3 regions of the Orenia marismortui DSM 5156 genome follow, and region 3 is predicted to be linked to each of the others. Evidence: riboswitches for the same ligand, from Rfam matches in the RefSeq annotation. Region 3 holds a riboswitch; each other region holds the start of a gene.
The links. Region 3 has a riboswitch for lysine ahead of OREMA_RS0106610 (IS110 family RNA-guided transposase). Riboswitches for the same ligand answer to the same signal wherever they lie in the genome.
Positions count from the first base shown of each region.

Region 1: it holds a riboswitch for lysine, as region 3 does, so the genes downstream of both, lysA (diaminopimelate decarboxylase) here and OREMA_RS0106610 (IS110 family RNA-guided transposase) in region 3, are expected to answer to the same signal.
Region 2: it holds a riboswitch for lysine, as region 3 does, so the genes downstream of both, dapB (4-hydroxy-tetrahydrodipicolinate reductase) here and OREMA_RS0106610 (IS110 family RNA-guided transposase) in region 3, are expected to answer to the same signal.

Region 1 covers NZ_KB900623.1:218,609-229,914, reverse strand. The annotation lists gene OREMA_RS0114790 (ABC transporter ATP-binding protein) at 1-518, opposite strand, end outside; gene OREMA_RS0114785 (ABC transporter permease) at 520-2,061, opposite strand; gene OREMA_RS0114780 (extracellular solute-binding protein) at 2,058-3,101, opposite strand; gene lysA (diaminopimelate decarboxylase) at 3,481-4,794, opposite strand; lysine riboswitch at 4,902-5,075, opposite strand; gene OREMA_RS0114770 (DMT family transporter) at 5,158-6,096, opposite strand; gene OREMA_RS0114765 (RidA family protein) at 6,228-6,611, opposite strand; gene OREMA_RS0114760 (TetR/AcrR family transcriptional regulator) at 7,186-7,755, opposite strand; gene OREMA_RS0114755 (patatin-like phospholipase family protein) at 7,868-9,709, opposite strand; gene OREMA_RS17920 (efflux RND transporter permease subunit) at 9,767-11,306, opposite strand, start outside.
Region 2 covers NZ_KB900623.1:372,500-383,805, forward strand. The annotation lists gene OREMA_RS0115505 (ATP-dependent DNA helicase) at 1-524, shown strand, start outside; gene OREMA_RS0115510 (cell wall hydrolase) at 611-1,534, shown strand; gene sleB (spore cortex-lytic enzyme) at 1,667-2,404, shown strand; gene OREMA_RS0115520 (DUF4126 domain-containing protein) at 2,707-3,276, shown strand; gene OREMA_RS18515 (N-acetylmuramoyl-L-alanine amidase) at 3,447-4,592, opposite strand; gene OREMA_RS0115530 (polysaccharide deacetylase family protein) at 4,825-5,604, shown strand; gene OREMA_RS0115535 (polysaccharide deacetylase family protein) at 5,604-6,341, shown strand; gene OREMA_RS0115540 (VanW family protein) at 6,352-7,218, shown strand; gene dut (dUTP diphosphatase) at 7,299-7,733, shown strand; gene OREMA_RS0115550 (YlmC/YmxH family sporulation protein) at 8,005-8,280, shown strand; gene OREMA_RS0115555 (general stress protein) at 8,340-8,858, shown strand; lysine riboswitch at 9,122-9,297, shown strand; gene dapB (4-hydroxy-tetrahydrodipicolinate reductase) at 9,405-10,202, shown strand; gene dpsA (dipicolinate synthase subunit DpsA) at 10,364-11,245, shown strand; gene OREMA_RS0115570 (dipicolinate synthase subunit B) at 11,269-11,306, shown strand, end outside.
Region 3 covers NZ_KB900618.1:119,080-130,385, reverse strand. The annotation lists gene OREMA_RS0106635 (hypothetical protein) at 1-857, opposite strand, end outside; gene OREMA_RS0106630 (UPF0182 family membrane protein) at 1,010-3,808, opposite strand; gene OREMA_RS0106625 (HEAT repeat domain-containing protein) at 3,851-5,038, opposite strand; gene OREMA_RS0106620 (vWA domain-containing protein) at 5,294-5,992, opposite strand; gene OREMA_RS0106615 (Na+/H+ antiporter NhaC family protein) at 6,178-7,764, opposite strand; gene OREMA_RS0106610 (IS110 family RNA-guided transposase) at 8,195-9,478, opposite strand; lysine riboswitch at 9,716-9,892, opposite strand; gene OREMA_RS0106605 (IS30 family transposase) at 10,058-11,128, opposite strand; gene OREMA_RS0106600 (hypothetical protein) at 11,260-11,306, opposite strand, start outside.

The sequences.
Region 1 (11,306 bases), on a different contig from region 3:
TTAAAAGGTTCATCACATAATAGAATCAATGGTTTCATTATTAAAGCCCGTCCAAAAGATACCCTCTGTCTCTCACCTCCTGATAATTGTTCAGGATATCTCTTAGCTAAGTTACTCAAATCAAGATAGTCTAACATCTCTTTAACCTTTTGAGATTGAACATCTTTATCTAAATTAGAGATTCCATAGCATAAGTGCTGTTCTACTGTCAGATGAGGCCAAAGTGCTAAATTCTGAAATACCATTCCCATTTCTCTTTTATTGGGTGGAACAATTTTATCATTACTAGAAATTAACTTACTTTCCAAATAAATTTGACCACCATCTGGTCTTTCTAGCCCAGCAATTAGCCTCAATAACGTACTTTTACCACAGCCTGAAGGCCCCATAATCCCTAGAATTTCTCCCCTTTTCACCTTTAAATTAAAATCACGTAAGATCTCTACACCATCAAATTTCTTATTAATCATATTCAAAGTTAAAATAAATTTTTCTATATTTTGCTGATTATCTTTCAAATTATCTCCTCATTTCTGTAAACTTAAAAATGAATTTATAAATTAAGTAAAATATTAAAGTTACAAACATCAGTAAAATAATCTGCAACAATACAAGTCCATTAACAATTTCACTACTTCCATAATGTAATAATGACAGAATTCTAATTGATATTGTCTCTGCTCCAGGCGGATAGAGTAAGATTGATAATTCTGCTTCTCCTTGACAGAAGAAAAAAGTAATTATCCAACCTAATAACAAACCAGGCATTACAAGAGGAAGAAATATTCTTAATTTAGTTTCTAAATAACTCTTTCCTGTCATCAATGAAGCTTCTTCTAGTTCTTTAGGAATAGAATTAACTACTGGTATCATGAGAATAAAGATTAAAGGTAAAAATCGAATCATATAACCCAAATAAAGCAATATTCCCTGGGAATATAAATAGTCTAAACCTCTTCTGTTCAAAAGAAAAAGTAATATAATTCCTATAAATACCGGGGGTAAAATTAAAAATTTAATTAAATAATTTAAAATCATCTTTAGATTATATCTAAGATAAATATAAGCCAAAAAAATAGCAATTATCACAATTATAAATGCTGCCAGAAAAGTAAACCATAAACTAAAAACAATCTGCTCCTTAGCTAATACAATAGCATCCCAAATATTAAATATAGATTCAATTTTAAGTATCAATCCAAAAATCGGTATAACTAAAGTTAACAAGAAGAAAATACCCCAACAGATAGACCCTAATATTCCCAAAAACAGATTATCTTCCTTTAAATTATTTTTATAACTAAAACTTAGGTTTTTAAAAGTACGGACTAAAGACTTTCTAATAAATAAGAATATAACAAAACAAAATATAAAAATTGCTGTCGTCTTAACTACAGCATTATAATAGTTATAAAAAGCACCAAATTCAGCATAAAGTTCTGTGCTAAAAGTACTTACTCCCAAAATTGATGGTATACTATAATTGTTAATAACTAAAATAAATACCAATAAACTACTACTTATAGCAATAGGAAATATCTGTGGTAGCCAAATCTTTCTTAAATATCCTTTATATCCTCCCATCAATAAAGCAGCTTCTTTGATTTCAGAGTTATTATTATATAAAGTATTACTTATTGCAATGATTACTAAAGGTAAATAATATAATGTGAATAAAAATAAACACCCTCCAAAACTATAAATATCAAATTTCAGTAACTTGAACAATCCCATATCTCCAATCCAGCTAATCCAAGCAGTAGGTAAAAAATATGTTGGTAAAACAAACGGTAAATAATAAACTCTTCTATAAAATTTATTAGCTAAAAAATTAACCTCATTAAGAAAAAAAGTTAGGATTATTCCTACAATAAAGGTTACACTTGAAGTAAATAAAGCCATTAAAAATGTTCTCATATAAATAGTAATTACTCGTTCATCACTCATAATATTTAATAAATCATGACCAAAATTTATTAATTTTTCATCAAAAAAGATGTATGCAAGAGAAAAAAAGCTACTTAAAATAGTAGCTTTTTTATAAAATGATTTGCCTATCATTGATGGAACAACTCCTGTAAAAATCGACTTGATTGCTCTAGCTTATTTCCTATAGCCTCAAAATCAACTGGCATAGCTTTAATATCATCTATAGATAAAGTGCCTTCACTTTCTATTCCTTGATGTAGCGGTATTTGCATAGAAGGACCTTTAGCTAATTTAAGTTCTACCTCAGGGCTTAATAAATAATCCATTAACTTTCTAGCATTTGCTGGGTTAGGACCATTTTTAATCATAGCCACTGTATTAGGCATTACAAAAGTTCCTCTTTGACCCTCTTCTTGATTTAAAAAGACCATTTTAATAGGAAGGCCATTTTCAATACCAGAGTTAGCATCATCTGTATCTGTAAAGCCAATTGGATATTCTCCAGCTCCTACCTTATCTCTAACTACAGAATTACCATCTACTAATACAACTCCATTTTCTTTTAATTTTCGAGCATAGCTTTTGGTTTTTTCTGCTCCTAAACTACTAAAAAAAGCAGCAAACTCTGTTGCTGTACTTCCAAATAAGGGATCAGCCATAACAACTTTCCCCTTCCATTTAGGATCCAATATTTCTTGGTGGGTTGTAGGTACTTCACTCTCATCAATAAGATTAGTATTATAAATTAAAACCCTTGATCTAGTAGCAAAACCTGTCCAATACCCAGCTTTATCTTTAAAATATTCTGGTATAGACTTAGCATTGTCTGATTGATATGGGGTCAAAATCCCTTTATTCTTTAAAACAATGGTTCGACCTACCTCTGAGTTCCAGAAGACATCTGCTTGAGGATTATTTTTTTCAGCTATTAATCTATTAACTAAGCCTACAGTTTTAGTAGCTTCAGTATCATAGACTGCTTTTACTTTGATACCTGTTTTTTCTTCAAATTCTTTTATAATTGGCTCTGAATAAATTTGATCCAATGAAGTATAAATAACAACCTCATTACTATTTTGATTATTACTTACTGGATTATTACTACAACCGATCATAGAAAACGTCAAAATGAATAAAATTGCTAAAGTTAAATAGTGCTTAAAATTCATCATATTTATCACTCCTTTAAGTATTATTAATGATGTTTGTTATAAGCTAGCAAATTAATAATTCTAAATCAAGTATCCACCTCTCTTCAACAATTATAAAATACATATAATTACATATTATAGTATATTATTCATTCGAAATATACTAATTAGATTTTACTAGAATTTTAAGTAAAATTCAACCTTATAAATAAATAAAAAGATATAATGTTAATAATTTCTACAAAATCTCTCTTTTTGTCATTTATTAAGACTAATTTCGACATCAATAAAAATATATTTTAAATATTTTCTATCCTAATAACTCCAAAAAACACAAAAACCCCCTAATACTTAGAACTAATATCTAAGCATTAGGGGATATTATTATATTATTCGATTATTATTTCAATCTTTCTGCTACTACATCATTTGCAATTAAATCTTCATAACTTTGTGGCTTAACAGCCCAATCAATACTATTTTCACTTAATAACAAGACACCTGGTCTAGTAATTCCATTATAATTACTACTCATAGAATATCCATAAGCACCTGTACAAGAAATTAATAATAAATCTCCTGCTTCTGCTTGAGGCAATTGAATATCTCTAATTAAGATATCTCCTGATTCACAACATTTACCAGTGATTGTTACTAACTCTTCCTCTGCTTGATCTGCCTTATTTACCAAAATTGCTTCGTACTCTGCTTCATATAAAGCAGGTCTGATATTATCAGTCATTCCTCCATCTACAGCTACATATTTACGAATTCCTGGAATTTCTTTGATAGAACCTACTGTATACAAAGTAGAACCTGCTGTCGCAATAATTGAACGGCCTGGTTCATTAATCACTTTAGGTAATGGAATATCCAACTCTTCACACTTAGCCGTAATAGATTCTGCTACAATCTTAGCATACTCTTCAATATCTGGCTTCTCTTCAGCATCAGTATAAGGAATTCCAATTCCTCCACCTAAATTCAACTCTTCTAAAATAACTCCTGCTTCTTCTTTAACATCCTCTACAAACTCTAACATTACATCTACAGCCTTAGCAAAGGATTCTAGCTTGAAGATTTGTGAACCTATGTGACAGTGAATTCCTTTTAGATTTATGTTCTCTAACTCTTTTGCTTCTTTTATAGCTTCTAAAGCTAAACCATTTTGAATACCTAAACCAAATTTAGAATCGGTTTGACCAGTTTGAATATAACTGTGAGTATGGGCTTCAATTCCTGGTGTTACTCTAATTAGAATATCAGCTATCATATCTTTTTTCCCAGCCATCTGATTTAACATATCTAATTCATATCTATTATCTACTACAAAAGCATTAATTTCTGCCTCTAAAGCCATATCCAGCTCTTCTAAAGTCTTATTATTTCCATGGAAATAAATCTTATCAGCTGGAACATTGGCCTTTAAAGCTGTATATAGTTCTCCACCAGATACAACATCTAATCCTAATCCTTCTTGATCTATAATTCTTGCCATAGCTAAACTTAAAAATGCCTTACTAGCATAAAGAGTCATAGAATTAGGATAAAATTTCTCAAAAGCTTCCCTATAAGCACGACAATTAGTTCTAATCTCTTCCTCATCTAAAATATATAATGGACTTCCATACTCCTCTGCTATATCAACTAGATTATGGCCTGCAATCTCTAATTGACCTTGTTCATTAATCCCCATATTTCCTTGTAATTTCATCTTAATTTCTCCCCTCTCACTACTCTTATTTTATAATTTATTCATCTAAAATATTATAAAAAAACGGTTATGAGTCCACCCCATAACCGTTTTAAGATTTTATCCGGATATAAGATAGCTCTTCACTACAATCTAGTGACAGTACTATGAATATTAATCATAGTCCCAATCTTAAAGCTTGTGCTAACTCTAAGATTTCGGCAATAACCCCTTTCACTTTACTTCTTTGTTTACACGAACTCTGTAAAGCTATTATTAATTATTGCTCCTCTATCATTTTATTATTTATTTGAAACTAGAATAACATAATTATTAATAATTGTCAATGGTTTTTGAGAATTAATCTCAAAACTAAAAATTGCCTTAATAATCGATCTGATTCTCTTCGAAGGCTTTATTATTTTGTCCATAATAATTAGTTCCCCATACACCTAATAATATCATCATCCCTCCTAGAAGATGGAACCAATAGAAAGGCTCATTTCTCAATAAGACCCCTGCAATTACAGAAATTACTGTAGTAAGATTAGCAAATACCGCTGAACGAGAAGCCTCCATCTTAGCTAGTGTAAAGTTAACTAAAAAGAAAGCAATTACTGATGATACTATCCCCAAATAAAATATAGCAAATAATATATTCAAATTAGCTAGGGGAGCAAAATAATTATTAATATTATTATCTCTAATATGAGAAAATAATGAAATCACATTAAAGATTATTGCTCCCATCATCATCATAATATAAGTTATCTCTACAGGTTTAAACTGCAAGGATGATTTCCTAGATATTATATTAAAGAAGGAAGCTGAAAATACTGCTCCAAGTAACAGAAATATTCCTAGTAGATTACCATTAACCTCTGTATTCCCCTTCATAGTAACAATAAAAATAACTCCAGCTACTGAAATAATAACAAATAGAAGCTGATTTCTATTAGGAATCTCTTTTAAGAAGATTGAAGCCAAAATAGTTACTACTACTGGAATTAGAGCTATCATCATTCCAGCTTCTGAAGAAGTAGTCAATTCTAAGCCAAGAGTTTCACAGATAAAATATGCTACTGGCTGGCAAAACCCCAATAAAATTAATAACCCCCATCGTTTTCCTTTAAAGTCTATTTTGATTATTCTTAGTAACTTTAGTATAGTTAATAATACTGCTGCAAAGCTAAATCTTAAAGCTAATAAATGAAATACATCTAAAGAATCCAAAGCTTGTTTAGTAAATAAAAAAGAAAACCCAAAGATAAATGATGTTCCAAGACCTGCCAAAATAGGCAGGTAACTATTCTTTTCTCCCATCTGTTTGCACCTTACTTTCTAGAAATTATACGTTATTATATTATTAAACTAAAGGTCGAGTAACAACTTGACCCTACTCTTTATTCCTAATTACTAACTTCTTACTACTCACTCATCACTCGTTACTACTTTTAACCCTTCATAGCTACTAAAGCTATCTCTACCTTTACATCTTTAGGCAATCGACTTACCTCTACACAAGCTCTAGCAGGTTCTTCTCGCTTAAAATAATCACCATAAATTTCATTGATTTGTTCAAAATCATCCATATCAGAGATGAACACTTCTACTTTCATTACATCTTCAAAATCATATCCAGCCTCCAATAAAATAGCCTTTAAGTTCTCCATAATCTGTCTAGTTTGAATCCCCACATTAGCAGTAATTACTTCTCCACTTTCTGGATCAATAGCAATTTGACCTGAAACAAATAATGTACCATTTAGCTCAGTTGCTTGAGAATAAGCTCCTAAAGCCTGTGGTGCTTTATCAGTATTAATAATCCTTTTTGCCATTGCTTAATCCCTCCACTTATTTTATTATAGATTTCTATTAAAACATTGTAAATATAAAGAAACAGTAACAAATGACGAGTAACAGGTGATAAATTAAGTTGTTTACCTAGATCATAAAACCTATATTTCCCCCTTAAACTATCGCAATTAGACAACAATTGATTGATCAGATTTAGAGGTCAAGTCTTATTAACGCTTCGCTACAATTACTCTCTTCAAAGTCTAATTCAAAATAAAAAATTAATATATGTAGGGAATGGTCGCGACCATTCCCTACATATATTAATTCTTATAAGGATGGTCACCTGTATTATAATTAAATAATCTAAGAAATGTGCTGTTTTATAGTGCTTTATTGCAATAAATTTTTTAAGGATTGATGCCTACTAAGATCCTCTTATCTCTTATCTCTTATCTCTTATCTCCTATCCCCTATCTCCTGAACTGTATCAGTATCTATCTATTATATTAAAACATAATTAGATCTAAATAACAATAAGAAAAAAGAAAGCATTAGCTGCTTTCTGTTAAATCTATATCTTGTAATAAAAATTATAATTAAGTTAAATTTTTTTTAGTCTATAACCATTCCATTTAAATAAATTTCAACAATATCTTCTCTAATTTTATTTGTTAAAAAATCTTCTTCAAACATCATACAACGTATAATAGTTATATCAATCATCCCAATTAAAGCAGTAGCTGCATTAAGCGCATTTACTTCTTTAAATTTACCCTGTTCTATCCCTTCTTCAATAATATCTTTAATAAATCCAGTGTAAAGCGACATCATCTCTTGAATAGCATTCTTAAATTTACTTTTATATCCCCAAACTTCTCGGATTAAAAATTTATTTGCTCCATGAATAGCACAAAAGTTCAAATGTGCATCTATTACTTTCTCTATTTTTTGAATAGGATCATCTAATTTAATTATATCAGCCTTAACCTTTTCAAATATTATATTAAACCTAAACTCAATCAAAGAAAAAATTAGATCTTCTTTATTTTCAAAATAACGATATAAAGTTCCTTTTCCTATACCTGCTGCTTTCACAATCTCTTGCATCGTTGTAGAAGTTGTACCCTTTTTAGCAAACTTCTCTATCGCAGCCTCAAATATCTTCTCTTTTTTGGGATGCATTATATCAACTCCTTAACTTTTAATTATAATTAACAAAAATTATTAAACAATCAGTTTTTTTATATTATAAATAAACTACTACTAATTAAATTATAAAAGAAATTAAGATAATTTAAAAGTTATAATTTAAATTAGCCCTAATAATAGACTCCTCATTATTCTGATCATAAGATAGATAACAATCCAACCTAAAGGGTTTCAGTCCCAATAAATAAAAATCTCCATTAAAACCAACCCCATAAGCTAGAGAGGATTCTTTATCATTTAAATAATCTGTGAATAAATAAGCGCCAATATCTTTAATATCAATAATTTTTGTCAATTTTATGCTTTTAACAAACTGATGGGTATAAGCATAATCTAAAGAAAATTGAAACCTACTAAAATCATCTGGAGTAGATCCTCGATAAATCAGAGGAGATTCTATAAGCTCACTATTATTAAATACTACTTTCGGTTTTAAAAGCCAAGAATCGCTTAATTTAGAAACTGTCTTCTTAGAAATTAAAATTTTAGGAACTTTACCAGCTTCATCAAAGAATAAATCAATTTCTCCTTCTAAATCTAATCTATTAAAACCTAGCTCATACTTAGCATCTGCAAAAACATAACTATTATTATTAATACTTCCTACCCCTGCACTCCAAAAATAATTATCCTCATAATATCTAATCCCTATCTCTCCATCATCAGTCTCATTAGACTCAATTCTGGTCTTAGCTATAAGATCAGTGTTTTGAGTTAACTTCTTCCACCTAAGTTCTGCTTCTAAATCATTAGTAACATTATTAGTTGCTAGAAATTTAAAATCAACCTTATCTTTTTCAAACTCAAAGCCATATTGGGGAATATTTAAATAACTTCTTAACAAATCTTGTTTAAAGAAAGAATAGTCTTGCCCATAATGAAGAACTGGATTAAATATAATAGAAGAAACTAAAATTCTATCATATTTTATATCATTAAACTCTTGATCTAAAGCTAACTTCTTTCTAGCTACTCTTTTTCTCAAAGGAATTCTTTTAGATTTTAAGGCCACTTTTAGTTTTGAAATCTGATCTTTAGTGCTTTGATATCCAATTTCAATTAATTCACCAGCACTACTAAAATCAAAAAAAGAGTAACCACTAATATCAGCTTCAACTATTATATCTGAATAATTGTTAAGTATTCTCTTATTATTCTTCTCTGAGACTATATCTACATATCGATTAATTATCTTATTTGGAGTTTCATAACTATCATGACTTTTATCAGCTGTATACGTAGTAGCAATCACAAAATCTGCCCCTAAAGCTTTAGCTGCCTTAGCAGGGGAATTTTCTAAAATACCAGGATCAGCAAAATATTTATCCTCCATCTGATAAAGTGGAAAGAAATGAGGAATAGCATAGGAAGCTTGTACTACTTTGGATATTCTATCGGTAGTAATTATATACTTATGCCCACTATCTACTTCTAAAGTTAATAAGGCTGTAGGTATAGGAAATTTTTCTAACCTCTTATAAGGTGCTATATTCTCAAGAAACTTATTAACTTTAGCAGTCTCAAAAAAAGAGTCATTATCTATAAAATTCATTTCCAATAAATTAGTAAAGGGAGCTTCTGTTACTATCTCTTCAATCTGCTCAATAGAAATTCCACTACCATACATAGTTCCAATAATCGATCCCATACTAGTTCCTACAATTAAATCTATTGGAATATCTTCCTCCTCTAAAGCTTTAATCACACCTATATTAAAAAAAGCTTTAGCCCCTCCACCTGTCAATGCGACTGCAACTTTTGGACGGGAAGATGATTTAAAGCGCTGATAATCTTCTACTAAATATATTTCCTCATCTTTGACCACTCTAGTCAAATTACTATCTGCATTTATATTTGCCAAAACATAAGTTGAATTAAGAGAAACTAATAATAAAACAGTTAAATATATTCTAAACTTCTTTGACATAATAACATCACCCCCATGTTAGAAAAGAGACCTAGCTAGGTCTCTTTTCTGATTTATTTATCCCTCTATAGAGATATTATCATCAATCTTATACTCATAGTTCTTATAATTAATATTAAAAACTATAGAATAAACTACAGGAACTGCTACAAGAGTTATTAATAACCCAAAGGCTAATCCAAAGATTAAAGATACCGCCATTCCACCAAATAGTGCATCACCACTAAACCAAAGTGGTAATAAACCACAAATAGTTGTTGCACTAGTCAAGAAGATTGGACGTAATCTTCTTTTAGCAGCTTCTAAAATAGCATCTTGTGGACTTCTATTAAATTCATCTAATTCTATACCAATTCTATCAATGAGTACAATCGAATTATTAATAATTATTCCCACCAAAGATATAAGCCCTAATATTTCCATAAATCCAAAAGCTTTTCCAGTAACTAGCAAACCAATAGCTACTCCAATAATTGTAAGTGGTACTATTAATATAATTGTCAATGGTTTCTTATAAGAATTAAATTGAATAACAAGCAATAACAAGATAACTAATCCAGTTATAGGTAGCTGTGCTCCAATAGATTCATTAGCTTCTGTAGAACTTTCATATTCTCCACCAAAAGCATAGTTATATCCTCTTCCCCAACTTGATTTCTCCTGATCAAGCCATGGTTTTAATTGATTATTAATTTCTGCTGCTGTATAACCTTCCTTCGTATCTGCTTTGACAGTAATCGTTCTAATACCATCCCTTCTATAAATCATAGAAGGCTCCCATAAATTCTTGATTTCTGCTATCTGTTTTAGTGAAACAGATTTTCCTGTTCTTTGAGAATAAACTTTAGTAGTCTCTAAAGTAGAGATATCAATATTTTTACTCTGCTTATCTCTTAATAATACTGGTATTATATCATTATCTTTTCTATATTCTGTTAACTGAATACCATCTAAGACTGTTTGCAAAGAAATTGCTACATCTCTATTACTTAGACCAGCTTTTTCTAGTCGATCTTGATTTATATTTATAGTTAGTTTCTTAGTTTTCAATCCCCAATCATCACTAATGTCTTCAACTCCATCAATTGTTCTAAGCTTATCTTTGACAGAATGAACTATATCATAAAGCTTATCCATTTCCCTACCAGAGACTCTAATTTGAATTGGTTTTCCCACAGGCATGATCTCTAATTCTTGAGCTTTAACTTCGCTATCAGGAAATTTATTAATAGTATATCCTTCTAATTTAGGAATTAAATCTTTAATTACCTCTACAGAAGTTGTGTTAATTAAATAGTAAATATATTCAGGGCTATTTAATTCAGCACTATAAGCTAAGGTAAATCTTGGAGCACCTTCTCCTATAAAAGTTCCCCAATTTAATATTCCCTCATCTTTATATTTTACTGTAGTTCCACCAGATAATAGCTGTTTAAAGAAGCTTACTTCTTCTTGTTCTGGCTTTACTTTTAATTTATCTTCTATATACTCATCTATATTTCTGGCAACCATTTCTGTTCTTCTAATTGAAGTCCCTTTAGGCATCTTAACTTCAAAGGTCATCACAGTCTTCTTATCTTTAGGCATAAATACTTTA
Region 2 (11,306 bases), on a different contig from region 3:
CATTATTTTTATTTACTTCTTATGGAATGTTAAATAAAGTTTATCATTCTTTAAATGATGAGTTAGAGAAATTGGAAGTGGATAATATTTATTGTCAAGGTTTAAAATCTAGACGTTATCTAGTTGAAGAATTTAAAAAGAGTGAAAAAGCAGTATTATTAGGTACCTCTAGTTTTTGGGAGGGAGTAGATATACCAGGTGAAAAACTTAGTTGTGTAGTTATAGTAAAACTACCTTTTGTAGTACCAAGTGAACCAGTAGTAGCAGCTAAGGTAGAACAATTGAAAGCAGAAGGTGAAAATTCATTTTATAAATATATGCTGCCTAAAGCTGTGATCAAGTTTAAACAAGGCTTTGGTAGACTAATTAGAACTAAAGAGGATAAGGGTTGGATTGTTATGTTAGATAATAGAGTTATAAGCAAAAGTTATGGGAATATTTTCTTAAGGTCTCTTCCTTCAGATTGTCAGATATTAATTGATAGTTTAGGAGATTTGACTAATAAAATTGAAAAATCAATTTAATCAGGTAGGAATATAAAAAAGGGATGTCGAAAATCTATATAATAGTCATATCAAATCAAATATATAGGGAGGTAGATTAGTTATCAATGATAAAATCTAAATTTATTTTATTTATATGCCTTATGTCGGTTTTTATAATTGCACAAGTGAGTTTTGCCACACCTATATTTCAAATTCAATTGATTTATACTGTAGAACAAGGTGATGCTTTAATTAACTTAGCTCATAAATTTGATGTAACTATAGATCAAATTAGGGAGGCCAATGATTTAAAGGAAAATGAATTTATTAAAGTAGGTGATAAATTAATTATCCCACAGAATTATGAAATTCCTGAACAAACACAAGATAAATTCTCTTTTTATACTAAAAGAGATGAGTTAAGTGAATATAAATTAGATTTGAATCAAGAATATAAAGTAAAAATAGAAAAGAAGAAAAATAAAAAAAGATTTGATTTAAGTGGGTTGAAGACTTTAAATTATTATATTAAACGCGGAGATAATCTATACGATTTGGCTAAGGAATTTAATACTAGTATTAGTGTGCTTAAAGAGTTAAACGATTTAGATAATAATATGATTCGCTTGGGAGATCAAATTAAACTACCTATTAATAATTTAACTCCTAAAGAGGTATTATATCATACTATAAGTAATCGAGAATTTGAACTTTTGGCTAGGCTAATTTATGGAGAAGCACGTGGAGAGCCTTATGTTGGACAAGTAGCTGTAGGAGCAGTAATTTTAAATCGTGTAATTGGCTCTTATTTTCCAAATAATATAACTGATGTGATTTATCAACCTAGACAGTTTAGTCCAGTTGCTAATGGTCAGATTAATTTAAGACCTAATAGAACGGCTTATCAAGCTGCAAGAGCTGCTTTAAGAGGTGAAGATCCTACTAGGGGTGCTCAGTATTTTTATAATCCACGTACAGCTAAGCATCAATGGTGGTTTAAGACAAGGAAGGTTCTTGTTCAAATAGGAAATCACGTCTTTATGAAATAAAAAGCAAGGTGCTAGTTAACTAGCACCTTGCTTTTTATTTTTTATATCCAAAAAATTACTTTGATAAATTTAATGCTTTTATATATAATAAACAAAGTCAAAAGGCTATAAATTTAGACATTAAGGAGGTAGATGATATTGAATAGGAAATTTACTATTTCGTTACTTGTAGTTATGTTAGTAATAATAGGATTGACTATGGTTAGTGAAGCAGCCTCTTTAGGAGATAGAATTTTATATTTTGGAAGTACAGGTTATGATGTTAGACAATTACAAACGAAATTAAGCCATTGGGGTTATAATCCAGGTATGGTTGATGGTGTTTATGGAAAAGAAACTGAGAAGGCGGTTATTAACTTTCAAAGTGATCAGAATCTAAGGATTGATGGTTTTGCAGGTAGAGAGACAATTAATAGATTGTTAGGTAAGACCACTTTTAGTTATGCTGCTAAAAATTTGTATAAAGTTAATAATAGTGTAGAAGCAGTTAAAGCCAGTAAGTATATTATGCCAGTAAATCAAGAAGAACTTAACTTGTTGGCAAGAGCAGTTTATTCTGAAGCAAGAGGAGAGTCTTATCAAGGGCAAGTGGCGGTTGCTGCTGTGATTTTAAATAGGGTTAAAGATAAAGAATTTCCAAATACGATCAAAGGAGTAATCTTTCAACCGTGGGCTTTTACAGCTGTTCATGATGGACAGTTTTGGTTACAACCTAATAGCCAAGCAATGAAGGCTGCTAAAGATGCTTTAAAAGGATGGGATCCAAGTTATGGAGCTACCTTCTATTATAATCCAGCAAAAGTAACCTCTATGTGGATTTATAGTAGACCTATTATCACTAAAATTGGAAGACATTATTTCGCAGGATAAGAAAAGAATCTCTCTTAATATTAAGAGAGATTCTTTTTGTTTTTTTGGATTTTATAGAAGATACTCATGCTAAGATTAATATTATAATAGTATTCAATATTTGGGAGAACTAAAAATCTATTAACTTGTCCTCTATTATTAGTTACTTGTTACTAATATGCTATTTACAAGGTATCATTTATAATAATTAACTAGTCTAAAATCTATTTAATAATCATATATTTTACTAAATAGATGATATAGTAGCTATGATGTTAGTTAGGCAGATTAGATATATGTAAAGAGATCTGGAGATGATAAGATTGAATTTAATCTTAAGTATGTTAATTGGAGTAGGCTTAAGTGCAGCTTGTGGTTTTAGGGTATTTATTCCTTTGTTAGTTATGAGCATCTCTGCTTTAACAGGAAATCTTGAATTAGCGAGTGATTTTCAATGGATAGGTAGTGATTCTGCTTTGTATGTATTCACAATTGCTACAATTTTAGAAATGATTGCTTATTATATACCTCAAGTTGAAAGTTTTTTAAGCAGTATTTCTACTACAGTGACTGCAATTGCAGGAACTATTGTAATGTCTTCTTTTGTAGTGGATGTCAGTCCTTTATTGCAATGGTCATTAGCTATTATTGCAGGTGGTGGTACTTCTACTGTTGTTCAAGCAAGTAGAAATAAAATAAAAAATGTTATTAGATTAAGAGATGTTGCTTCAAATAATTTTAACTTATTGAGTGTAGAAGTATTAACTGCTGTTTTGTTATCTTCATTACTTATTATTAGTCCAGTATTAACTCTGTTCTTAATAGCAATAATAATACTTATTTTATTTAAAAAGTTTATATTTAATGTTAGTATTAAGTTTATTAGATTTTAGTTAGAAGTATAACTATTTGATCTGCTATCTAAGGTTATTATTGATCAATAAAAGTAGAGTGAAATTTCACTCTACTTTTATTTGTTTTATCCTATATTTAAGTTCTAGTACTGGATATTTAACTTTAATTAACCAGTATGAATCTTCTATTTTTAGTTATATTTTAGTACTTAGTTTAGTGGATGATCTAAGAAAAAATGACTAGTACTTAAGTGTTTTCCTTCTACTAAAAGTTGTACTTTTTCAATTCCTGGTATCTGAGTCATGGTCTTTATCACAGATCTTATTTTTAACCATTCTCCAATACCACTTGTATTATTATTTATAAATTCTTGATTGAAATTGATATAGGCTATATTATCAATAATATTAATTCCTAATAGTTTTGTAGAGTTAGGAATTAACTTGAAGTGGTGCTTAAGATGAGGCCCTTTTAATAATTCTTTAATAACATGAGTAGCTAAAGCTTCAATAGGTGAAATATTGTTTAGATTAATAACTTTTAAATTTTTCAAATTAATCTCTTCACTAGATAGTTTTTCTTCTTCTTTGAAGGAATAATCACCAAAGTAAAGTTTTATGCTATTTTTGATATTATTATTTCCCAAGCTAGGTTTATCCTGAGGATTTATTTTTAAATTATGATTTAGATAATTAATAATTCCTTCACCTATACCTTGTGCAATTTTATCTTGTTCTTTAGAATTTGATATTCTCTTTCTGTCTTCAGGGTTACTAATAAAGCCAACTTCTACAATAACAGAGGGAATTTTGCTTTTGCGTAGTATATAGTAAGGTCCTTCTTTTATTCTTCTATAATTTTTAGGTTGGATTTCTATTAATTTTTCTTGAACGAAATTTGCTAGTTCTTTACTTTTTTCAGATTTGGGTTTATAAAAAGTCTGTCCTCCAAAGGATTGAGAACTAGGAAAGCTATTTACATGTATACTAATTAAAATATCAGCTTTACTTTCTTGTATTAATTCTGCTCTGTGAACAATATCTTTGTTACGATCATCTTCATATAATTTATCCTCAGTTCTGATCATAATTGTTTTAATACTTCCCCTATCATTAAAAAAAGTGTCCAATTTTTTAGCTATGGCTAGATTGATATCTTTTTCTAAAATATTAGCTTTATTAGCTCCTACATCTATTCCACCATGTCCAGCATCAATTATGATAGTCTTATCTAGTTTTGAATAATTTTCGGTACTTTTTACTGTGAAAGTAATAGCAATGCTCAAGATAAATATAAATAATAAAGATAATATAATAGCTAAAGGTGAAATAAAATATACTTTTAAGCTTTTCATAATAAACATCCTTTATATAAGTTAGGGTTATAAAAGTATATTAATAAGAATTAATAATATTCAGAGAAAAATATTCCATTTTACTATTTCCTCATAACCTATATTAGATATAACATATATTATATTAATTTGATGTATATGTATATTGAATAAAGTACTTATAATTTATTGCAAGGGTTATATTCTATAATGCTTTTGAATAAATAGATAGCAGAGAAGGAGGAGGTTATTAGTGGAAATAGATTTAACTAAGAAAGACTTATTGATTTTCTCTGTTGTACTAAGTATTAGTTTTTTTTTATTGGGCTTAGTTACTAATGATATCTTTAATCATCAAGCAATCAGGGTTAGCAATAATAAACTAGTTCCAATTTATAAAGTAGATACTTCAGAAAAGAAGGTTGCTATTACTTTAGATGGGATGTGGGGGTCAAAAAATACCTCAGAATTATTGAAGATATTTAGAGAAAATAATGTTAATATTACTTTCTTTTTTGGTGGCAATTGGCTAGAAGAATATCCTCACTTGGTAAAAGAGATAGCAGCTAATGGACATGAAGTGGGAAATCATAGTTATACTCACCCACATATGGCTTCTTTAAATCGAGAACAAATAGAAGTAGAGTTAAATAAAACTGGAGAATTAATTAAGGATTTGACTGGAAAGAAGCCGTTTTTATTTAGACCACCTTTTGGAGAATATAATAATCTTTTAATCAAAACTTGTGAAGAGTTAGGGTACTATCCAATTCAATGGAGTATTGATTCCCATGATTGGATGGATGTAAGTACTGATTATATTGTTAAGCGTGTATTAGATAATATTGAAGCTGGTTCTATTATCTTGATGCATAATAATGGTCAAAACACGCCACAAGCATTAAGAAAAATACTGCCTGAACTAAAAAGAAGAGGTTATAAAGTTGTACCCCTATCTAAATTAATTTATCTTAAAGATTATTATGTAGAGAGTTATTCTGGAATTCAGAAAAAGAGAGGAGTTGAAAAATAGTGTCTAGACGAAAGGTTAAAATATTTTATTTACCCTTAAACAGAGATGTTCTGTTAGGGTTAATAGGAGTAGTAATGTTATTAAGTTTTGGGGTTTTACACTTTGATCAGTCTGATCAAATTCAAGAACAGGCTGTTTTTAATCCACAAGAAAAGGCTTATTATCAAGGGCCAGCAGCTAAGAAAGCAATGTCTTTAACTATTAATGTAGCTTGGGGAGAAGAATACCTTCCATCAATGTTAGATACTTTAGATAAATATCAAGTAAAAGCTACCTTTTTTTTTATTGGACGTTGGGTTGAGAAATTTCCCGATAAGACCAAAGAGATTAAAGAACGTGGCCATGAGTTAGGTAATCATGGTTATCGACATTTACATCCCAAAAAATTATCTAAGGATAAACTTATTAAATTAATTAAGGATAATGAAGAATTGATATATAAGACTACTGGTATACGAACTAATCTTTTTGCTCCACCATATGGGGAAGTAGATGATAGAATCTCTGAGGTTGCATCTGAAGCTGGTTACAAAACTATAATGTGGAGTGCTGATACAATAGATTGGCAAAGACCAGCACCAGAAGTAATTATTAATAGAGTACTAAGTAAAGCACAAAATGGAGGAATTGTATTAATGCATCCAACTAAACCTACTTCTCAAGCTTTAGCACAAATTATAGAAAAGCTACAAGCAAAGGGTTATAAGCTAGTTACTGTTTCTGAATTGTTGGAATAGGAAAATTATCATGGCTAAAAGAAAGGGTTCTATGTATACAATTCAAAGAGGATTAATTATATTAATAGTTATTATTTTAATTGGTATTTTGATTTTGGGATTAGTTGCAGAAGTAGATAAGTTACTTCGTATTATTTGGGGTGTAGAGGAAAATGTTTATTTTGAAAATCAAGATTTGAGTAGATATTTGAGAAGTGAAGTTGAATCTTTGCTGTATTATTACTCCAAAGATAGCATCTTATATCCTGTTAATGCTACTATAGATCATGATAGTGGAGAGATTGTTTCTGAATCTTATGGAGAGATAATTGATATTACTGCTACAGGGAATAGAATATTTGAAGTTGAGAAAAATTCTAAAATAAAGGAGATTAAATATAAAATAAAGCCTTATTTATATAAAGAAGATATAGAAAAGATAAATAAAAAAATTGGAAACTATACTACAACTGTAAGAGGAAGTGATGGTAGAAAAGAAAATATAAAATTAGCATCTGAATTGATTAATAATAGATTACTTTTATCTGGAGAAGTATTCTCTTTTAATAAAGTAGTAGGGCCTAGAACTAAGGAGAAAGGATTTAAAGAAGCTCCTGAGATTATTAATGGAGAATTAAGCTTAGGTATTGGTGGTGGAATCTGTCAGGTATCTAGTACATTATTTAATGCATTAAAAGCTGATGAGTTTCAGATTATAGAAAGGCATATTCATTCGAAAGATATTACTTATGTTCCTGATGGAAAAGATGTAGCAGTTGCTTGGGATTATTTAGATTTTAAGTTTAAGAATAATTTTTCTAATCCAATTATAATTAAATCCAAGGTGATTTATAATCAATTGACCATAAATATTTTAGGTTCTTTAGAAGAGGACTGATACTTCATTTCGATGTTGACATAATAATCGATAAAAGATAAAATTAAATTTAATAATAGTAATTTTTGGAGGGGCAAATGATGAAAATTAAGATTAGAAGATTAAATGATGCAGCTATTTTACCAGAGTATCAACATGGTAGTATAGAAGATGCAGGGATGGATTTATGTTCGATTGAAGAAGGAGTTTTAAAGCCAAGTGAGTATAAAATTTTTAAAACGGGAATTGCCATTAGTTTAGAAGAGGGTTATATGGGAAAAGTAGCACCTAGGAGTGGATTAGCATTAAAGCATGGAATTACAGTTTTAAATGCTGAAGGAACAATTGATCCTGGATATAGAGGAGAGATTGGTATTGTATTAATTAATCATGGTAAAGAAGCGTTTAAAGTTAATAAAGGAGATAGAATAGCGCAATTGATTGTTCAAAAATATGAAACAGTTGAATGGGAAGAAGTAGAGCAATTATCTGATTCTAAACGTGGTGAGGGAGGTTATGGTCATACTGGGGTATAATAATTATAAGTTTGAAAATTATTATAACTTTAAATGATCTCAATATAATATATAAATAGAAAAATAGCACATATATATGTGCTATTTTTCTATTTATATATCTTGGGTTTATTTCATTTTAATTTATAATAGAACACTTTAGCTAATAGATAAAACCCAAATTATTAATATTTTTTTCATGCTCTAACATAAATATAATATTAGATATTACTTTTCTAAATGGAATTTAAGAATATATAAGAAGTATCTAATAAACTGGAGGGGAGAAATAATGAATTTAACCGAATTAGAAGGAAAAGAGATTATAAATATTAATGATGGTAGTAGATTAGGAATGGTTGCTGGAACGGAATTAACCTTTGATCCTAACACAGGTGAGCTAGAATCAATTATGATTCCACAACAAGGTGGGGTCTTTAGTTTATTTTCCACAGTTAAGCACTTTTTTATTCCTTGGAGTACAGTAATTAAGATTGGAGATGAAGTAATAATTGTAGATTTGAATTCAACTGATTATGATCAATATTTGAGCCATGCAGAATATTAGACACTTATTTGGATAAAATATAACTGTAATATTAAATCCCCAAAAAGGAGGGCATAAATATGCCCAAATTTACTATAGGAGGAGCTAAAGATATGCCAAAAGTTTTAGGATTATTCAATGATCAAGAGGCAGCTAAAAGTGCAATTAGTAGTATCAAAGATCTAGGAATATCTGAAGATAAGATTTCACTAGTAGCAAAGAATGGTGAAGATCAGGACATTGAAGCTGGAGCGGAAATGGGAGCTGAAGGACAAAATTTAGTAGATGGAACTACTACAGGTGGAGCTATAGGAGGAGTGGCAGGTGTTTTAGCTAGTGCTGGATTATTAGCAATTCCTGGTTTAGGACCTGTGTTAGCTGCTGGACCTATAGCAGCAGGTTTAACAGGTGCTGCAGCAGGTGGTGTTACAGGTGGTTTAGTTGATTATGGAATTGACCAGCAAGAGGGTGAAAGGTATGCTGGTGAAGTTGAAGGTGGTAATATTTTAGTAGCGGTAGAAGACACAGAGCAAGAAAAAATTAATGATGTTGCTGCTAAATTAAAAGATGCTGGATCTTATGATGTAGCTACTCATTAATAAAGAATAATTGAGTGAGAGAAATAAATCTCTCACTCTTGAAATTTATTTATAAAATTTTATAAATAAGCTTGACAAAAGTAATTAAATATTAGAAAATAATTAACAAGTTATATAATATTACTCAAGAGTTATTTATAAATGATGATCTTATTAGTTGATCATTTTTGAAGTGCTTACATAAATATAGATTTTATCATATATAATTTAACTATCTAGTATTTTATGTTCATACCTAAATTAAAAGTAAATAATATGAATGAGATTAAGATTGAGGAGCAAAAATCATCAGTATCTATAAGGAGCTAGCTAGTGTAGATCTATAGTGAAAGGGATTTTTGCCGAAATTAAGCTATGATTAGCTATCTAGCTTAGTTGGGCTTGTACTTAATAGGTATAAGACTGTCACTAGCTTATCTAGTGGGGGGCTATCTTATCCTTTATTTTTATAAAGCGATTGGTAGTACTACCAATCGCTTTTTATAGTAAGAGGTAATAAAATAAATAATACTTTTTATTAGTCACTAAATTAAAAGGAGTGAGAATATGCTAAAGAAGATAGTAGTATCTGGAGCTAATGGAAAGATGGGTCGAGAGGTTGTTAGAATGATTGCTGGGAAGGATGATTTTGAACTAGTAGGAGCGGTCGATGTTACAGGAGTTGGAGAGGATATAAATCAATTGTTAAGTTTAGATGCCCCTGTTGTAAGAATTAGTGATGATTTAGCTGAGACTTTAGATCAAACTCAAGCAGATGCAGTAATTGATTTTACTAATCCTACAGTTGTTATGGATAATATTAAATTAACTAGTCAAAAGGGAATAGATATTGTAGTAGGAGCTACTGGAATTACTGAAGTAGATTTAGAAAAAATTGAAAAAATGAGTCAAGAGAATGGAAATAAAGTTATCATAGCTCCTAATTTTGCTATTGGAGCAATTTTAATGATGCAATTTGCTCAACAAGCAGCTAAGCTTATGGATAATGTAGAAATTATTGAATTACATCATGATAAAAAGATTGATGCTCCATCGGGAACAGCAATTAAAACTGCTGAGTTAATTAGCAAGAATCTCTCTAAAAAGAAGGAAAAAGTAGAAGAGATTGAAAAGATAACAGGTGCTCGTGGTGGAGAGCATGATGATATTAATATTCACAGCGTACGTTTGCCAGGTTTTGTTGCTCACCAAGAGGTTATTTTTGGAGGTTTGGGTCAAACTTTAACTATTAGACATGATTCAATTAATCGTAAATCTTTTATGCCAGGTGTTGAATTAGCTGTTAGAAAGTTAGATGAAATTGAAGGTGTTGTTTATGGATTAGATAATTTGATTGAGATTTAATAAACTTTCAAGCTGTTATAAGTAGATTTTCTTTAGTCTGTTTTTTTAAAAATGTATTTACAAAGTAAAAGGTCAAATCTTTATAATTAAGCATAGACAAGCACACTTAAGTTAATTAAACATATAATGTTATTGATTAATTGAAGAAAGGGGGATAAAATATGACTCTCAAAAGGTTAGCTAATAAGAAGGTTGCTCTTTTAGGTGGAGATGATAGAGAGATAGAATTATTGTCTATATTATTAAAAGAAGGCGCTGATTTGCAGGTGCTTGGTCATTCACTAAGAGTTGGTGTTCAAAATTTAACAGTAGTTAATTCATTAGAAGAATTAGATATGGATCTAGATGCTATAATTGCTCCTATGACAGGTACTAATGATAGCTATCAAGTAAAAAAGACTTTTAGTGATAGAGAAGTTATCTTAACAGAAGATTTTTTTGCTCAACTGAATGCTGGGAGTAAATTCTTTATAGGGTTTGCTAAACCAAAGATTAAAGAATGGTGTAAAGAGTACGATATTGAATTGATAGAATTAGCTGCTCTTGATGAATTAGCTATTTTAAATGCTATACCAACTGCTGAAGGAGCTATTGAAATAGCTATTAGAGAAATGCCAATTAACCTACATAATAATAATTCTTTTGTTTTAGGTTTAGGAAGAGTTGGTATAACATTAGCTAGAATGTTAAAAGGAATGGGAAGCAATACTTATGGAGTTGCTCGTAAACCTAAAGATTTAGCTAGAGCATTAGAAATGGGTTTAAATCCTGTTGACTTTAAAGATTTAGCTAATGAGATATCAAAAGCTGATTTTATTTTTAATACAGTCCCAGTTTTAATTCTAAATGGAGAATTATTAGAAAGAGTAAAATCTGAGGCAATGATTATTGACTTAGCATCTTATCCAGGTGGTACTAATTTTGAAGCAGCTAAAAGACTTGGAATTAAAGCTGAGTTGGCTTTAGGATTACCTGGCAAGGTTTCTCCTAGAAGTGCAGGACAAATTTTAGGTAAGATTATCCCTCGCTTAATATTGGAATAGCATTATTTAGGAGGTGCTTATCTATGGAATTTACAGGTAAAAGTATTGGTTTTGCTTTGAC
Region 3 (11,306 bases):
GGGCCAAATTGAACAGTTATTGAATAACGTTTTAAATTCTTATTTAATTCTATATTTTTAATTATAGCAGTAGCTGTTCCTGAACTATCCTTGAGTAAGTTATTGAGATATTTTCCTATCTCTTTATTATCAGTAATTTGTACCTTTAGTTTATCTCCTATAGATAATTCTTGAACTCTTTTTCCTTTAGTAGCTGAAATAACAGGAACACAATTTAAATTAATATCAAGATTAAAGTTCTTTTTATTACCATCATTTGACACATTATCTGATTTATCTTCTGAGTCAATATTATCTTGAAAATATTCAGGATATATTTTTAATAACTTCTCTTTAGTAATTAGTTCTGCATATAGTTCTAATTCTATATCTTCTTCTATAATATTTCTAATCTTTTCTCCTATGATAGCCTCAACCTTTGAAGGAGTTTCTTCTTTGATAAATTTAAAAATTTGATAAATAACTGTTGGGTTGAACTGATCTTCTAAGCCTTTTTTAAATTGATATTCAAGATTTGATGTAGTCTCTTCCGATATCTGTTTTAAGGCTTTCATAAAAACTGAATGATCAACTTCAATCAATATATCAGAAATCTTTTCTTTATTATCTATAACAGATATTGTATTAATTACTTCACCTTCTTTACCATTCCAAATCAAACTAATTAGCCCATATTGTTCATTATAATTTTGCCCTCCATATCTAAATTTAACTTGTATCGTAAGATAATTTTTTGCAATGTACTCTTCCATTTTAAGAGCTTTATCTAAATCATTTTCAGCTAATTTTAGAGCTTTTTTGGCCTCTTCTTCATTAATTTCTAAAACTTGTTGGATAACCTTAATCTTTTCTTCCATAACTTCCTCCTTTTGATTCTATCAAAACATAAAATATATACTAATTATTAATTTATAAAATTTTATATATTAACAATTTCTATATTTCATCTCTAATTCCTTCTATAAAAAAGCACTAAGGGGATATTAATAGCCCCTTAGTGCTTAAACTACTATTGTTTAGTTTTATTTTCTAAAGTATTTAATTTTTCTTCTAACTTTTCAATTAATTGACCATATTCACTCCAATTACCTGCTTGTAATTCTTTCTTAGATTTTTGATATAGTCTGGTAATATCTTCAACTAATTGCTGGACTGTTAAATCTATACCAATGTCTTCATAATTTTCTTCTCTGTTTACTTCAAGATCTTCTCTATCACTTTTATCTTTTATATTAAATAACTTTCTTAATGCTAAATCTAGATTATTTTCCATAATCACTTTTTCTCCATATGATACAACAACCTTTTTTAACTCTGGTAATTGACTCTGTTCAGCTTGTAAATAAATTGGTTCAACATAAAGAATTGAATTCTTAATCGGAATTGTTAAGAGATTCCCTCTTATCACTCTAGATCCTCTTTGATTCCAGAGGCTCAACTGCTTTGATATTTCAGAATTCTGATCAATTCTAGCCTCTATTTGCATTGGTCCATAAACTAATTTTCTCTTAGGAAATTTATATAAAATTAACTTTCCATAATCTTTTTGATTAGATTTAGCAGCTAACCAGGAAATCATATTATTCTTCTTAATTGGAGTAAAAGGCAACATTAATAAGAAGTCCTCTTTCTCTTCATCTGGCAACTTTATAATTGTGTAATATGGTTCCATTGCAATAGGAGTTCCTGCATAATTTTCTTGTGGTAGTTCCCATAGGTCTTCTTTATTGTAAAATACCTTAGGATCTTTCATATGATATTTGTTATAAATAGCTGCTTGGACCTTAAATAAGTCTTGGGGATATCTTATATGATTATTAAGATTTTCAGGCATTTTCTCCAATTTATTAAATAATCCAGGGAAAATTTTATTATAGGTCTCAATAATGGGATCATTTTGGTCTGAGATATAAAATTTAACCTTACCATTATACGCATCAATAACTACTTTGACTGAATTTCTAATATAATTTATATTATATCCTAATCTACTTAATTGTTCAGAATAATTATTTTTTAGATTACTTAAGGGTTCAGAGTATGGATATCTATTACTTATTGTATATGCATCTTGAATCCAATACAATCTTCCATTTTGACTTACTACTAAGTAAGGATCACTATCATACTTTAAGAAAGGTGCAATCTTTCTTACTCTTTTTTTAATATTACGATCAAACATCAACCTGCTTTCTTCTGTGATATCATTATTTAATAATAGTTTCAAAGTACCATATTTAATCGCAAAAGCTAACCTTTTAATAGGAGAATTTAATTTTACTCCCCCATTTCCTTGATAATTAATATAATTATTCGTATCACCTGCTGGATAATCAAATTCTTGAGTTCGAGTATTGGATATTACATATTGATCTGTTAATTCGCCATAATAAACTCTTGGTTCTTTAACTTCTAACTTTTGGCTTTTTGGAGGGATATCTTTAATCAGAAACTCTGGAACTCCACCTTCTGTAACTCCATTTACTGGACTCATAGCTAAACCAAATCCATGAGTATAATTCAATCTTTTATTAACCCAAGTCTGATTTGGTAATAGTCTTTGATTTATTTCTCTAGCTCCTAACATCACTTGATATATTTTTCCATCAAGATTGTATCTATCGATATCAATATCATTAAAATTATAATAAGATTTAAGACCCTGTAGCTGGCCATAGCTCGTTTTTAGTGGTCTACTATCCCATAATCTGATATTATCAATAGTTGCTTTATTAGTAAGAATATCTTCATAGTTTAAATCTTCTTTCACATTAAAATCTTCTTCTTTGATATCTTCTAGATTATAAGCATTTGTAGTAAACTTAATATTATATTTTATATATGGGGCTTCTTTAGCTATTTCATTTGGTTCCACTTGATACTGTTGAATAATGCCAGGATAGATAGCAGTTAATAATATAGAAGTTACAAAAAGAGTAACAACTCCTCCAATAATTAATTTAGTATTTCTTATGAAAATATTGATAAAAATAAAAATTGCAAGTAATAATGCTATGAAAGAAAGTGCTTTTAGACCAAGTAATTGTGCATGTACATCGGTATAACTTGCTCCAAAGACAACTCCCCGCTTAGAATATAAGAGTTGAAACATATTTAATCTATAGCCCCAAGCCTTTAAGATAAAGAATAGACTGATTAAAAAAGACAAATGGTATTTAGCCTTATTGTTAATCCTATTTAATATAGATTTATTTTGGTTAATTAGTAAATGAACTCCACCAATGATCAAGCCTGTAATTATAAGTAAAGTAGATAGTAATTGATACACTAGCTGGTATGCAGGAAATTTAAAGATATAAAATGATATATCCTTATTAAATAATGGATCTTTAAGATTGAAACTAGTAGAATTCAAAAATTCAAGTACAACTTTCCAGCTATTAGATCCTATAGTACTAAAAATAAAACCAATTAGTAAACTAAGAAGTAAATAAATAAGATTTAATCTTCCGGGAGTCAACAAAGTCAATATTCCATTACTTCCTTTAGGCTTTAGTTCAATAATATGGTCATCTTGATCTTTTCTTTCTTTTAAATTATTAATTAAATCTATTATCTTATCTCTGGTAAATAATAAATTAATAAAAATAAATGAAGAAAATAATATCCAAACTCCAAACCTTACAAGTATTTTAGTTTTAAAAATAGTCCAAAAAACATCATTAAGATTTAAGTTTTTAAACCACAATACATCAGTGTAAAAGTTAACTCCTACTCCTAAAAAATTAATCATTAATATTACCGTTAATATTGTAGCTAAGATTAATCCTCTATAAATTTTTTTCACATTTCCACCTCTTTTTAATCTTTATAAGTTAGAAATAATAAGTTAACTTATTATTTCTAACTTTCTTTCTCCTAAATTTGATTTATTATCTTCTTTAGTTAGAAACTTTTCAACCTCTTCAAAATTTACTTTATTACTTATTTCACTATTATTATAGATCTTATTAATGCCTACTACTAATTTTTCAACATCTAATTTTTTTAATACATTCAATGCTTCTTCTTTAGTCTTTACTGATTCAGTAGCCTTAATTATATATTTTAAACCTTCCTCTTCTAATTTTACTAAGGCTTGATACGCATTACTTCTTACTATACCACTACTATCAGTTATTAAATTAAATAAAAAGGGTGCAGCTTTTTTGATTTGATATTCTCCTAAACTCTTAGCTGCTTGACTTCTTACTTTACAACTACTATCATTTAATTTATTTATTAGATTATTAAAGATTAATTTATTATTTTTAAATTTAGTTAATGCTTTAATAGTATGTATCCTTACTATTTCAGAACTATCATTTAAAAGTTTGATAAATATTTCGATAGCTTTATTTCTATTTTGAATATTGTAATCAAAACTAGCTAATATTTTTATTGCCCAACTTCTATAAACCTGCTTCTTAGTAAAAGTCACTTCTACTAATTGGTCAAAGGCTTGAATGCCAATATTTTCAAAAGCATTACTTAATATCTCTAATAATAAAGTATTATCACAATATTCGAGATAATTAATAAGTGTCTCTATTATTTTAGGATTAGCTTTTGTTCTAAGAGCTTCGATAACCTCTTTTTTTACTTCTTCATCGTTATCATATAAAGCAATAATAGCATAATCAATAGACTGTGGTGTATTAAGCTCAACTAATGTTTTACAAGCCTCAATTTTACTTTCGTTTTTCTCAGAAATTATCTCATTAAATAATTCATCTATAAAACCATTAACTAAAAGCTCGTCTTTTACTTGATTATATGTATCCTTGCCTAATGAATTCTTGCCTTCTAAAATTAGTCTCTTTTTAATATTTATATCTTTTAATCTAGATACTTTTTTTAACCCTTTATATAGATTTTTTTTAAGTAATCTTTTTAAATAATCATAACTTCTTCGATAGATTATAAATTTAATACCTCTACTTATTAGATACAAGATAAAAGCAGTACTTAAAATAGTTATAAATTTATGTATAATCAAAAAAGTTATTAATTTTTCCATGAAAAGTACTGGATTCATTTTATGATCTCCCCTTTTATAAATTCTTGTATCATTTATTCTATATAGCTTATAGTTTTTCCTTCATGATGGATTTTAATAGTTATTTAAAGTGTTTTATATTTAATATTTATTAGTTATGATAAATAGAAATAAAAAAGATTATTTAAGAATTAATTCTTAAATAATCTTTTTTATAAAATTAAAGACAAATTGTATTCTGACTAAAGACGATTATTAGGTTACTTTTCTTATATTCTGGTAAGTAATTAATAATTAATTTAAATTGATTGTTGGAACTATCTCTTCTTCTTCAAAATAGGTGAAATATTTTCCATTGCCTAATTTAGAAAGTTCTTTTAATTTTAATTGATTATATTTATCTATTTTTCCAACCTGTATTATATGTGTTTTAATTCCAAGCTTGCTTAATCTGTTTATCACTTTACTTGGCATAATATTACCAGTATCCTTACCGTCCGTTATTAATAATATATGCTTTTTACCTTGTAGGTATTTCAAATCTTCTCCAGCATAAGATAAATTTAAAGCAATAGGTGACTTACCTAAGGGTTTAACTTGATCGATAAAATTTAAAATATCTTTTTTAGTATTTGTTTTTATGGGAATAGCTAGATAAGATCCTTCTCTGTTTGATTCTTTACTGCCAAATACTCTTAACCCTATATTTATTTCCTTAGGAAAATCATTTATTATTCTATTTAAAATTTTTTTAGAAGTATTTATTTTATTTTTCTCTTCTATTTCACCCCACATACTTCCAGATAAATCCCAAATTATTTCTACATTTATTCTGTTATATTCAAGAGGATTTTGGTTACTATTGACCTTTATCTCTTTATTTATTTTTTTGTTAGTAGGTATTGTTATAATATTTAATGTATTAATACTAAAAATTGCGGATAATAAAATTATAATTAAGATTACTAAAGTGAGATTTTGTTTTAATCTCATTTTTACCTCCTTTCATACTATAGCTGTTACTTTTATTGTCTATTGTTTATATTTTTATGATTTTGTTTTTTTATCTATTACCTTTTAATTTAAATTATTTATAGTCATAAATGACCAAGTTGTAATTGTATTTAACTTATAAATAAAAAAGAAGGCTATTATGCCTTCTTTTTACTGAAATAATTTTATTCATTAAGTAATCCTTCATTTTCTTCTACACTTTCTCCATAATAGTTAACAATCAAATAAATAACTGTTAAGCCAATAAGCAATAATGGAGCTACAGTCCAACTAGGAAGATTAAATCCTGCTGGAATAAATCCAAAGATAATAGATACTACCCCTACTACAATTGCATATGGTAACTGAGTACTTACATGGTCAATATGATCAGAAGCTGAGGCTGTAGAAGACATAATTGTAGTATCAGAAATAGGACTACAATGATCTCCTAATACACAACCTGTTAATACTGCACCTATTGTTGGAATCATTGGTGCACCAAAGTGGAATGCCATTGGTACTGCCAAAGGCATAATAATAGCATTTGTTCCCCATGAAGTACCTGTAGCAAAAGCAATTATACCTGAAATAGTAAAGATCATTGCAGGTACCATAAATGGTGGAATTATACCTTTAGTTATCTCTACAAGGTAATTTGCTGTACCTAATTCTTTAGTTACAGAACCTAAAGACCAAGCCAAAATTAAGATTCCACAAGCAACAGTTAATGCTTTAGCACCATCTACCCAAGATTCAACTGTCTCTTCAATAGATAATCCACCTTTAACTAAAGCCATTAAACCTGCAATAAATGTACCTCCAAAGGAAGCCCATAGTAATACAACACTAGCATCTGCATTACCAAAAGCATCTCTAATAGCTTTTCCTTCTAATCCCCCACCATTATACCACAGACCAATAATAGTAATTACAATTACACTTATCATTGGAATAAATGCATCATACCACTTCATACTATTATTAGGATTTACCTCCATATCTGTTAGTTCCTTAGAAGCTAATGGTGTAGCACCATCTCTTAATACTTTTCCTTCTTTTCTAGCTCTTCTTTCAGCTTTTAACATTGGACCAAAGTCTTTACCTAACCAAGCAATAAATAATACCATAAATAATGCTAAAATACTATAAAATCTATATGGTATTGTCTTAATAAAGGTTGCATAAACATTTGTACTAAGACCAATCTGAGCCAAAGCACCTTCTCCTAAATTATTAAAAGCCTCTTGAATTAATCCCATTTCATATCCAACCCAAGTAGAGATTAAGGCCATACTTGTTACTGGTGCTGCAGTACAATCAACAATATAAGCTAATTTCTCTCTAGATACCTTTAACTTATCTGTAATAGAGCGCATTGTTGTACCTACAATTAAACTATTGGCATAGTCATCAAAAAAGATTAAAACTCCCATAAACCAAGTTGCAATCTGTGCTCTACGAGCAGTTTTAGCTTTCTTAGCTACAAAATCTGCAATTGCATTAGTTGCACCTGATTTTGTAATTATTCCTACCATTCCTGATAAAGTAATTAAGAATAATAGAATTGCTGCATTCCATGAATCGGATAAAGACCCTACAATATAGGTATCAAAAGTCTTCATAAAACCTACTAATGGATTAAATCCTACTAAAATAGTCGCACCTACTAATATACCAACAAATAATGAAATTAAAACTTCTCTACTTTTCCAAGCTAACAAAATTGCTAACAATGGTGGCAATAGAGATAACAAACCATAATTCTCCATAATTTTTCCTCCCTCTATAAATTAAATTTATCTCACTCATGCTCATTCATTCTTAGAATTTCGTTTTCTTATAAAAAAGGAATATGGATTTAATTATTAAAACCAATTAATATTTGGAATTGAAAGGATAAACTAACCCCAAAAACTTAACAATTATTTTAAAAAATATGGTCGCTTATTGGAACTCCACATCTCCATGGTAGTTTAACCTCCCATATCTCCCAGGATCTATGTCCCTACATTCCTTCGTTCTACCTATCCATGGGTGGAGGCTGGATATGCTCCTTGTCAGGGTCTATGCCCGTATTGAAAAAATTAATTCCAGCTCTTCCAGTCTTCCTTTTTCAAAGTACTTACTCTAAGAAAAACAAACATAAATAATTGATTTATATTATAAAATTTACATTCCAATAATTTACTTTAAATATCTTTAAGCAGCTTCCTGTAAATTTGAACGCTTAATATCTCTAAATAATTTTTCACTATCATATTTCACTTGCTTTTTCCATAAGGCAAATAATACTCTAATTAATTTGCATGATAAAGCTACTAGGGATTGCTTTTTCTTCAAAGGGTTTTCAGAGCGAGTTGTGTAGTATTCATGAAGTGCTTTAAACTCTTCGTTCTTTGCTACCAGAGGCAGCATCACTCTATATAGTAAAGCTCTCAATTTAGCTCTTCCCCTTTTAGTAATACAAGTTCTTCCCTTATGTTTGCCTGAACTATTTTCCATTAAATTCAACCCTGCTAGCTTTTGTATTTGTCGTGGATGTTCATAGTTATTTATATCTCCAACTTCTGAAATAAATCCTGCTACTGTCTTTATTCCTACCCCTTTGATACTTAACATTGATTCTGAATCTGGTACTTTCTTTAATAACTCTTCTATTTTATTGGTTAATTCTTCGCTTTGATTTGTTATATTTTCATATTGATCTAAGAAATAATTTAATTCAAACTTTGCTATTTCAGCTCCTTCAGTTAAACCTACTGAATTTTCAGCAGCTCTTATAAGCTTTTTAGCTCGTTTTATTCCAACTGCTCTTTTAACTTTTTTCTTCCAAATTGAAACTATTTCTTCTGGTGTCATTTTTACTACTTCAGACGGCAGAGGAAATGTCTTTAGTGTAACTAAAGACGCCTTTCCATCCCAACCTTTAAATACTGTTAAATATTCAGGAAAATACTTATCAATAAACTGATGTATCTTTCCTACTACCCGTTGTAAATCTTTATTTAATCTTTCCATATGGGTCATTGCTACACGAACATCAGCATAAACACCAACTGGTATATTAGGCTCTGAATAGCGCCCATCTTTAACTAATTGAGCTATTACTTTAGCATCTTTCTTATCATTCTTTGTCGGAGAATTATCATCTAACTCTTTACTTCTCTTTGTATGACTTGGATTGACTAATACCAACTTTATTTCCTTGCATCTTAAAAGTTGAGCTAAATTCAACCAATAATGACCTGTTGGCTCCATTCCAACTATTATATCTTCTTTCTCATATTGATCTTTTAATTTAAACATCCACTTTGAAAAGTTATCAAATCCTTCTTTTGAATTTTGAAAAGCTAACGCTTTTCCGTATTCAATACCACGATAATCTTGAGCTCTTGCAACATGCTTTTTCTTTGCAATATCAACCCCAATCACTAAAGTTGAAGTTTTTACTTGCATTATTTTACGATTTCGATTATAATTCATTTTATGAGTACCTCCTTTTTATTTAGGGATCTTTTAGATACCCCGTATTATATCAGGAGGTGCTCTTTTTGTCTATCTAGATATTTATTTATTACAGGAATGCTCCTTATTAATTTAATCTTAATTTTTTAAGCAATATCTCTCAAATAATTAAGATTTATTTTAATGTAATTATACAAAAAACCCTAGATAATTTATCTAGGGTTGCATACGTAAGTAATCATTTAATTAAAAAATAAATGAGATAGCGCTTCACTAGATTTTAGTGACAGTTCTATACCTATTAAGCATAGACCCAACAATAAAATTGAGAATAATATTATTGTTTCGGCAATCGCCCCTTTCTTTTCATATCATCAAGTTTTCTCCCTCTACATGAAAATACTATTGACAGATTGCTCCTCTACCCCATTTCAATTTTAAGAAATGAGGTTTCATATTAAATTTTATATTGAGCTTCAACGTTGAAGATTATAACATAAGATTAATAATCATTCAAGATTTTTTTGAGATTTATTATTAATTATAAATTGCAATATAAAATGCACGGTTTTTTATTTACTCAATACCTCATAAATTTTAAGCTGCCTTTAACTGTTCTTCAAATATATAATTTGCATTCTTAAACCCAAACATTTTTCGTGGATAATTATTTATCCATCGCTCAATTCTTTTAACTTCATTTCTGCTAATATTCTTAAAGCTACTTCCTTTTGGTAAAAACCTTCTAATCATTTTATTTAAATTCTCATTACTACCTCTTTGCCAAGAACAATAAGCATCAGCATAATATTGACTAGTTCTTGAGATATCACTTCCTGTAAAGGAAGTTTCTATCCCTTCATAATCATAGAATTCTTTACCATTATCTGTAGTTATAGTTTTAAATAAGTCTCTAAATTTTCTAACTCCTATTCTTCTTTCTACGCGATCTAATCCTTTTATTACAGATTCTTGAGTCTTATTAGGTATTAGTTCTATTATTTCTTTGCGACTATATCTCTCTGTTAAAACTAATAAAAAGGGCTCATCTTTACCTTTCCTACCCTCTACTAAGTCCATTTCCCAATGACCTATTTCTGACCTTTTATCAGCTTCCTTAGGCCTATCTGATATCTTTCTTCCCTCTTTTCTCCTTTTTGTTGATTCTTTTTCTTTCTGTTTAGATTTATTAGTCTTTTTATATCTACCATAAACCAAATCTTCTCTATCTATAAACAGAATGCCTTTATCTATATAATTATATATCGTCTTCCAATGTATTTTAATTTCAAACCCATCATCCTCTTTAATCATCTCTGCAATTACCTCTGGAGAATAATTTCCTTTTATTTTTTCTTCTATGAATTCAGCTAATTGATGATCTTTTCCTATTTTAATCTTAGCTCCTTTAGCAGTCGCATTGTTATCATATAAGTTTTGAGCTATATCAGCATCGTATTCTATTCTTTTAGTGTAATCTGAATTTAATAATACAAGCTTTCCCCTTTCAATTTCTCGACTTATTGTCGTCCTATGCCTCCCTAACTCTCTTGCTATTGCTGTCTTCGATTTGTTTTGTATATTATATAAATGTTCTATTATCTTTCTCTCTTCCCACTTTAAATGTTTTCCTTTTCTACTTTTTGTGTTATAATTATTTTGGCACATATTTAATACCTCCAATGTTTGCTTTGGTCAGTTAACATTATATATGAGGTATTAATGTGTGTCATTTTTTATTTTTTGAACTATCCGTGCATTTAATTATACAATGCACCGATTTATTATTAATTATTACTTTAAACCTCATTAAATTTATCCTTAAAAGAATCTGATTTGCTAAGAT